DNA from 3 places in the Martelella soudanensis genome. Region 1 is predicted to be linked to each of the others. Evidence: riboswitches for the same ligand, from Rfam matches in the RefSeq annotation. Region 1 holds a riboswitch; each other region holds the start of a gene.

What was found. A riboswitch is a leader RNA that binds a small molecule or an ion and turns the genes downstream of it on or off. The one in region 1 is predicted to bind thiamine pyrophosphate.
Region 2: it holds a riboswitch for thiamine pyrophosphate, as region 1 does, so the genes downstream of both, thiC (phosphomethylpyrimidine synthase ThiC) here and thiM (hydroxyethylthiazole kinase) in region 1, are expected to answer to the same signal.
Region 3: it holds a riboswitch for thiamine pyrophosphate, as region 1 does, so the genes downstream of both, thiB (thiamine ABC transporter substrate binding subunit) here and thiM (hydroxyethylthiazole kinase) in region 1, are expected to answer to the same signal.

The regions. Positions count from the first base shown of each region.
Region 1 is NZ_CP054861.1:4,591,689-4,594,627, forward strand. Features, by position in the region: gene HQ843_RS21915 (LysR family transcriptional regulator) at 1-87, opposite strand, end outside; gene HQ843_RS21920 (CoA-acylating methylmalonate-semialdehyde dehydrogenase) at 252-1,748, shown strand; TPP riboswitch at 1,801-1,895, shown strand; gene thiM (hydroxyethylthiazole kinase) at 1,948-2,742, shown strand; gene thiE (thiamine phosphate synthase) at 2,739-2,939, shown strand, end outside.
Region 2 is NZ_CP054861.1:515,384-518,322, reverse strand. Features, by position in the region: tRNA gene HQ843_RS02505 (tRNA-Ile) at 281-356, opposite strand; gene HQ843_RS02500 (SIMPL domain-containing protein) at 517-1,257, shown strand; TPP riboswitch at 1,382-1,511, shown strand; gene thiC (phosphomethylpyrimidine synthase ThiC) at 1,610-2,939, shown strand, end outside.
Region 3 is NZ_CP054861.1:1,308,946-1,311,884, reverse strand. Features, by position in the region: gene thiB (thiamine ABC transporter substrate binding subunit) at 197-1,207, opposite strand; TPP riboswitch at 1,246-1,344, opposite strand; gene HQ843_RS06315 (FKBP-type peptidyl-prolyl cis-trans isomerase) at 1,573-2,010, shown strand; gene HQ843_RS06310 (glucan biosynthesis protein) at 2,396-2,939, shown strand, end outside.

The DNA of each region.
Region 1 (2,939 bases):
GTGGTTGAGCCCGAGCGTGTGCGCGGCCGCGAGAATCTGCCCGCGCCGCGCCACCGCCAGAAATACCCGCAAGTGATCCCAATCCATCGAATAACTTTAATTTTTGCACAATGGATTTGTCAATTATCCTGTTTCTTTGCGTAATTTAGTAAGCGAAGGTGCCATCACGATATTGATGCGATCCTGCGGCAAGATCTTTTGCTTCGGCGGACCGCAGGAAGAAAAACCAGCAAAACACCGGAGGAAAACACATGAAGTCCATTCAGCATTTTGTCGGCGGCAAGCCCTTTGCCGGCAGCAGCACCCGCACCGTGCCGACCTACAATCCCGCCACCGGCGAGCAGAGCGGCGAACTTTCGCTGGCAAACACGGCCGATGTGCGCGCCGCCGTCGAGGCCGCCAGCGCCGCCTTCCCGGAATGGGCGGCCACCACGCCGCTGCGCCGCGCCCGCATCCTGAACAAGTTCCTGTCGATCATGGAAGCCCGGATCGACGAGATGGCGGCCGTCATCACCGCCGAGCATGGCAAGGTCCATTCCGATGCGCTCGGCGAAATCCAGCGCGGCATGGAAGTGGTCGAATTCGCGACCGCCGCCCCGCAGCTTCTGAAGAGCGAATACACCGAAAATGTCGGCACCGGGGTCGACAGCTATGCGATCCGCCAGCCGCTCGGCGTCGTTGCCGGCATCACGCCGTTCAACTTCCCGGCGATGGTGCCGATGTGGATGTTCCCGATCGCGCTTGCGGCGGGCAACTGCTTCGTGCTGAAGCCGTCCGAACGCGATCCCTCCGCCTCGCTGCTGATTGCCGCGTGGCTGAAGGAAGCGGGCCTGCCCGATGGCGTCTTCAACGTCGTCCAGGGCGACAAGGAGGCCGTCGACGCGCTGCTGACCGATCCGGATATCGAAGCCGTTTCCTTCGTAGGCTCGACCCCGATCGCGCGCTACATCTACACCACCGCGACCGCCAACGGCAAACGCTGCCAGGCGCTCGGCGGGGCCAAGAACCACATGATCGTGATGCCCGATGCCGACATGGACCAGGCGGCAGATGCGCTGATGGGCGCGGCCTTCGGTTCCGCCGGCGAGCGCTGCATGGCAATCTCGGTGGCCGTGCCGGTCGGCGACGAGACGGCGGACCGGCTGATCGACAAACTCAAACCCCGGATTGCAGCCCTCAAGGTCGGCCCCGGCACCGATCCGGAAGCCGATATGGGCCCGCTGGTGACGGCGGCGGCATTCGAACGCGTGAACGGCTACATCGATTCGGGCGTCGAAGAAGGCGCGGAACTGGTGGTCGATGGCCGCGGCCTGAAGCTGCAGGGCTACGAGAACGGTTATTTCATCGGCGCAACCCTGTTCGACAAGGTCACGACCGACATGAAGATCTACAAGGAAGAGATTTTCGGCCCGGTCCTCTCGGTCGCCCGCGCCAGGAGCTATGACGAGGCCGCCCAGTGGATCAACGACCATGAATTCGGCAATGGCACCGCGATCTTCACCCGCGACGGCGATGCCGCCCGCGAATTCGCCCACAAGATCAGGGTCGGCATGGTCGGCGTCAATGTGCCGATCCCGGTTCCGATGGCGTTCCACTCCTTCGGCGGCTGGAAGGCCTCGCTGTTCGGCGACCACCACATGCACGGGCCGGAAGGCGTTCGCTTCTACACCCGCCTGAAGACCATCACCCAGCGCTGGCCCAAGGGCATCCGCGCCGGCGCGGAATTCTCGATGCCGACGATGAAGTAAAATACCGCGCCGCCCCTTACCGGGCGGCGTTTTTCTGCTATATAGCGGCCAACAAGAGCGACAGGGGCGTCGGCGAAAGCCGGCTGAGATGAACCCTTGGAACCTGATCCGGATCATACCGGCGGAGGGAGTCACTCGGGTTCGCGAGCTTCGTCCCTCCGGCCCGTCTGGTTTCTCCGCCAAAGCAAGGAGGAAGCCGATGGTTGATATTGCTGCCATTCTTCAGAAGATGCGCGCTGAAGCGCCGCTCACGCAATGCATCACCAATTACGTGGCGATGAATATCGCCGCCAATGTGCTGCTGGCCGCAGGCGCTTCTCCGGCGATGGTCCACGCGAAGGAGGAGGCCGGCGAATTCGCCGGAATCGCTTCCGCCGTCACCATCAATATCGGTACGCTTTCGCCAGACTGGCTCGCCGGCATGAAGGCCGCGGCCGAGACCGCCAACCGCAACAACACGCCCTGGGTGCTGGATCCCGTCGCCCATTTCGCCACCGGCTTCCGGGCCAGGTCAGCGCTCGAAATTCTCGGCCTCGGCCCGACGATCCTGCGCGGCAATGCCTCTGAAATCCTCGCGTTCTCAGGCGCCACCAGCGCCGGCAAGGGGGTCGATGCCGGCGACAGCGTGGCGGCCGCCGAAGAGACCGCGAAAGCGCTCGCCCGTGAGCGCAACATGGTCGTGGCCGTCACCGGGGAGCGCGATTTCGTGACCGACGGCGAACGCTGCGCCCGCATCGGCGGCGGCTCTGCCCTGATGCCGCGGGTCACGGCGCTCGGCTGCGCGCTGACGGCGCTTGTCGGCGGCTATGCCGGGGCATGGCGCGAGGATGCCTTCGAAGCGACGGTCGCAGCGCTCGCCCATTACGGCGTCGCGGGGCGACGCGCGCATGGAAAGGCGGAAGGCCCCGGCTCGTTCCAGGTCCATTTCCTCGATGCGCTCGCCGCCGTGACGCCCGACACGCTTGCCCTCGAAGCGGAGATCGAATTGCCATGAACTTCGACCTTTCCCTCTATCTCGTCCTCGATCCGGAACTTTGCGGCGATTACGGCATGGTCGCCACTGCAAGGGATGCCATCGCGGGCGGCGCGACCATCGTCCAGCTTCGTATGAAGCACGCCTCGACGCGCGAGCGCATCGACATGGGGCTCGCCCTGAAACAGGTCACGGGCGGAACCCCTGCCCGGCTGATC
Region 2 (2,939 bases), 1.5 Mb from region 1:
GGAAAACGTCAGAGCTGGTGCGGAAGCGTATGTTTTGCTGCGGGGTCTGATTGACACAGACAAAGCCGGTCTGTTGGCGCGGGAAGCGTAAAACTGGCGGGGCTGCGCTGCGCGGCATCTATTTTTCAATTCATGGGTAAGGGGCGAAATCAGCAGGCGCCCGATTCGGAAGGCGACGAGGCCTCCGAGGCATCGCCGTCGGTGGCTTCACAAAAAACCGACTTTTGTCGCAAAGTCGGCGTTTCCGTGTCGGACGACAACAACTGTCAAAATTCAAAAATGGTGGGCCTGGAGGGACTCGAACCCCCAACCAAGCGGTTATGAGCCGCCGGCTCTAACCATTGAGCTACAGGCCCTGTCCGCGGCCGAGACAGGCAGCGACGGTCCGCGCGGGCAATGGTTCCTTGCGCGGACCCTCCGACTACTCCAAATTGATGGGCATCGCAAGTTCCCGCCGCATTGGCTTCACAATTGCTGGTCAAGAGGAGGGGACGCACATTTCAAGGAGGGATTTCCATGGCCAATCTACCTGTCCGCCTACCTGTCCGCATTGCCGCCGCGGGCCTGCTTTTCGCCTTGCCGCTTGCAGGCACGGCAGCCTTCGCCGACAGCACCCAGCCGCCGGCCGTCATCAATGTCTCGGCCGATGGCGATGCCACTCTGGTGCCGGATATGGCGACGGTCTCGCTCTCCGTCGTCAGCCAGGCCGATGACACGGCGACAGCGCTTTCGCAAAACTCGGCCGCCATGCAGAAGGTGATCGACGCGCTGAAACAGGACGGCATCGCTGAGAAGGACTTCCAGACCAGCAATTTCTCGGTGAGCCCGCGCTATCAGCAGGTCAAGGCCGATGACGGAACGATGACCAGCGAAATCGTCGGCTACGAGGTGCAGAACGGCCTGAATGTGCGGGTGCGCGACCTCGCCAAGCTTTCCGCCGTGCTCGACCATGCGGTCAAGCTCGGGGTCAATTCCGGCGGCGGGATTTCGTTTTCCAACAGCGATCCTTCGGCGGCCGAAGACGAGGCGCGGCGCGAGGCCGTCGCCAATGCGCTTGCCAAGGCGGAAACGCTCGCCGAGGCCGCCGGCGTCACGCTCGGCAAGGTGATGTCGATTTCCGAGCAGAGTTCGATGCCGCAGCCGATGATGTTTCGAGCCGACGTGATGATGGCGAAAGCGGAAGGCGCGCCGCCGATCGCTGCCGGCGAAAACACCTACAATATCACCGTCAACATGACGCTGGCGATCGAGCAGTAGTACCGGCTTCGGCCCGGTTCGGCGCGCTCTCAACATCGGCAGCGCGTTCACCGAAGAGATGGAGGCGGAAAACCGAGCCACTTGCACGGCTGTTGACAAAGCGGCTGTCGGAACGCAATCTCGGCACATTCACCCGGGGGGTCCCGACAAGGGGCTGAGATTCTGATAGCCGGTCCGAAAGGTCCGCGCAGCGCAGTGACCCGATGAACCTGATCCAGTTCATACTGGCGTAGGGATGGTGTTCGGGCTGCGCGGCTTTGGCCGAGACTTTTACGGCGTGTTTCACGCGGCCAATCTCCATTCATTACCGGGAACTGGGTCTCCACGCTTCGAGCACTGGAGGCTCCAACCAATGAAAGATCTTTTCCCAACCGTCACCACGGGCCCGCTGCCCGCCTCGCGCCGCGTCTGGCACGCGGGCGTTCTCCACCCCGAGATCCGCGTTCCCATGCGCGAGATCGACCTGCACCCCACGGCGGGCGAGCCGCCTGTGACCGTCTATGACAGCTCCGGCCCCTTTACCGACCCGCAAGTCGAGATCGCCATCGAGCGCGGCCTGCCGTGTCCGCGCGAAGCCTGGATCGCCGCGCGGGGCGACACGGAACAATATGAAGGCCGCCATGTGAAGCCCGAGGACAATGGCTTTGCCGAGGGCAAGCGCCTGACGCCGGAATTTCCGGTGCGGCACCAACCGAAGCGCGCGAAAAATGGCCGCGCCATTACCCAGATGGCCTATGCCCGCGCCGGGATCGTCACCCCGGAAATGGAGTTTGTCGCCATCCGCGAAAATCTCGGCCGGCAGGCGGCAAGGCAGGCGCGAGAACGGGACGGCGAGGCTTTCGGCGCCGAAATCCCCGATTTCATCACGCCTGAATTCGTGCGCGACGAGGTGGCGCGCGGCCGGGCGATCATCCCGGCCAACGTCAATCACCCGGAACTGGAGCCGATGGCGATCGGCCGCAATTTTCTCGTCAAGATCAACGCCAATATCGGCAACTCAGCCGTCACCTCCTCGATGGCCGAGGAAGTCGAGAAGATGGTCTGGGCGATCCGCTGGGGCGCGGATACGGTGATGGACCTTTCCACGGGGCGCAACATCCACAATATCCGCGACTGGATCATCCGCAACGCGCCCGTGCCGATCGGCACGGTGCCGCTCTACCAGGCGCTGGAGAAGGTCGGCGGCATCGCCGAGGAACTCTCCTGGGAGGTCTTTCGCGACACGCTGATCGAGCAGGCCGAGCAGGGGGTGGACTATTTCACCATCCACGCCGGCGTGCGGCTGCACATGATTCCGATGACGGTGAACCGGGTGACGGGCATTGTATCGCGCGGCGGCTCGATCATGGCCAAGTGGTGCCTGCACCATCACCGCGAGAGCTTCCTCTACGAGCATTTCGACGAGATCTGCGACATCGCGCGGGCCTACGATGTCAGCTTCAGTCTTGGAGACGGATTGCGGCCCGGGTCCATCGCCGACGCCAATGACGAGGCGCAGTTCGCCGAACTCGAGACGCTGGGTGAACTCACGCAGATCGCCTGGGCCAAGGACTGCCAGGTGATGGTCGAGGGGCCGGGACACGTGCCGATGCACAAGATCAAGGCCAACATGGACAAGCAGCTCGAAGTCTGCGGCGAGGCGCCGTTCTACACGCTCGGACCGCTGACGACAGACATCGCGC
Region 3 (2,939 bases), 2.3 Mb from region 1:
TGCCGGAGAGATGCCCCGAAAGGGGCAGTGAGGGTAATGCAGCGTTTCGGATTGTGAGGGCGTTCGCGGGGATGGACTCGCCCCTCACTGTCGCTGTCGCGACATCTCTCCCCTCCGGGGCGAGAAGATTGGGGGGCTATGCGGCGCGGCCGTGTGTCGCGGCGCTGCCCGAAGCTTGAGACGGAAACAGCCGCACTCACCGCGCGCTCATGGCGTTCAGCCATTCATCGATCCATTTCTGACGGTTTTCGGCGACCACGTCCGGTGAAAATTGCAGGGTCTTTTCGGGCTTGACCGCATCCGCGAAGGCGGCGGGCAGCGGATCGGTGGTGGCGGCTGCCGGCATCATCCAGTTATGGGTCGGGATCGCGTCCTGAAAACCGGGGGTCAGGATGAATTCGAGGAAGGATTTCGCAAGCGCGGGATCATCGGCCATGGCGGTCATGCCGGCGACCTCGATCTGGATATAGAGCCCGTCCTTGAAATCGATCGCCTTGTAGCGATCGCTGCCCTCGGCGATCTCGTGATAGGCCGGCGAGGTGGTGTAGGACAGCACCATCGGCGCCTCGCCGCTGGTAAACAGCCCGTAGGCCTCCGACCAGCCCGGCGCGACCGTCAGGATCCGGTCGGAGAGTTTTTTCCACTGCTGGGCGGCGTCATCGCCATAGACCGATTTCATCCACAGCAGCATGCCGAGCCCGGGCGTGGAGGTGCGCGGGTCCTCGATCACCAGCTTCTCGCCGGCGGGTCCGTTGACCAGTTCGTCGAGCGTGGTCGGCGGCGCGTCGATGCTTTCGGTGTCATAGACGATGTCGAACCAGCCGTAATCGAAGGGCACGAACACTTCGTCGGAAAAACCGCCGGGAATTTCGGTATTCTCGGTCGAGACCCCGGAGTCTGCGAAAAAGCCGGTTTCCTTCGCCTCGTGGATCAGGTTGTTGTCGAGGCCGAGAACGATGTCGGCCGGGCTCGACTGCCCCTCAAGCTTCAGCCGGTTGAGAAGGGCGACGCCATCCTGGACGCTGACGAATTTCAGCGTGCAGCCGCAGGTCTTCTCGAAGGCCGCCTTCACCAGCGGTCCGGGCCCCCATTCGGCATTGAAGCTTTCATAGGTGTAGACGGTGAGGACCTTGCCCTCCTGGGCTGCCGCCGGCAGGGCCGGAAGGGCTGCGAGCGCCAGAATTGCGATGGCTGAGCGATGGATCATGACGCCTCCTTTGTGTTCCGTGACTGAAGGGGAAAACGGCGTCCTGCGCCTCTAATCCCTCCGCCGGTGCTAGCCGGATCAGGTTCTTCGGGTTGGCCTCAGGCCTCTCAGCGAAAATCGCACCCCGTTAGAGCTCATCAACACCTATCGCGGCGCTCCCGGCATTTCAAGAGGCGCATGATTTGAAAAATCGGCTCAAACGCACTAGGTAAAGAGCGGGTCCGGCCTGCCGGATGCCAAGCCGGTCGTCATGCGAAAACAAAGCGTGTCGGCTCATCCTTCAGGGGCGAAAGCACTCTGGAAACGGGAAACGGCGCGGCCGATCGCGGCCAGCGTGCAGTGTTCAAAAGGAAGGAGCACACGAAATGACAGAAGCCAAAACGGGCGATACCGTTCGTATTCACTACACCGGAACCCTCAATGACGGTTCGACCTTTGACAGTTCCGATGGCCGCCAGCCGCTGGAATTCACCGTGGGCGCCGGCCAGATCATCCCCGGCCTCGACCGCGAGATCGCCGGCATGGCCGTCGGAGACAATCGCGATGTGAAGGTGGCCTCCACCGAAGCCTACGGCCCCCACGACCCGCAGAAGGTGCAGGTCGTACCGCGCTCCGCGATGCCGCAGGAGGTCGAGGTCGCCCCCGGCATGCAGCTTCAGGCGCGCACGCCCGATGGCCAGACCGTGCCGCTGATCGTCACTAGGGTCGAGGAGCGGGAAGTCACGGTCGATGCCAATCATCCGCTGGCGGGCCAGGACCTGAACTTCGCGGTCGAACTGGTCGAGATCGTGAAGGCCGCCTGATCGGGGTCCCTGATCAACGCTGCCGCGCGGTTTTCGAACTATGTGAAAATATTGCGGCGCGAAGGTGGCAACCTGCCATGATTTTGCCATTCTTTGGCTGAATGGCTTTGCTAATAATGGGCTGGTACGCAACGCCGTGTGTCAGCCCTTTTTGGTGAGCCATACCCATGCCGGATTCCCGGAAAGACGTCTTTATCGATCGAAACTATTTCCTTTCAGTGATGGAACCGAAACGGGTTTGCCTCGTTTGTGACTCGTTCGCGTCTTATTGGCGCAGGACATTCGCGCAACCGCGTGCCTCAGCCTATGGTAGCCGGAGGGAATGAATATATTGCCCCGCACCATTTCAGATTATGTATCCATTTTAAGCTAACGGGATTTGCGCATGAAGAGACGAACCTTTCTGGCCCAGACGGCGGTCGGCGCGCTCGCTCTTTCCGGTGTGGGCGGCAACGCGTTCGCGCAGCAGGCAGTCGAGCCAGGCAAGATGCCGGAAGCCAACGCCGCGGTCGAGGCGGCCGGCCCGCCCCCCGATGCGTTCAATTTCGACAAGCTGACGGCGGACATGAAGGCAAAGGCCGGCGAGCCCTATCAGGAGCCGTCGCAGGATGTCCCCGAGCCGTTCAAGGACCTTCAATACGACGATTACCGTGCGATCCGTTACGATCCCAACAAGGCGATCTGGCGCGACCAGTCCGATTTCCAGCTCCAGGCCTTCGCGCTCGGCTGGCTGTTCAAGACGCCGGTCGATATCTACGAAGTCGTCGACGGCCAGACCGAGAAACTGGTGTTTACCGGCGACGATTTCATCTATCGCGCGCCCCTCGACATCGAGCAGTTCCACGGCGTCAAACTGCCGGGCGTGGCAGGGTTCCGGATCAACTATCCGCTCAATCGTCCCGAAGTCTCCGACGAGCTGATTTCGTTTC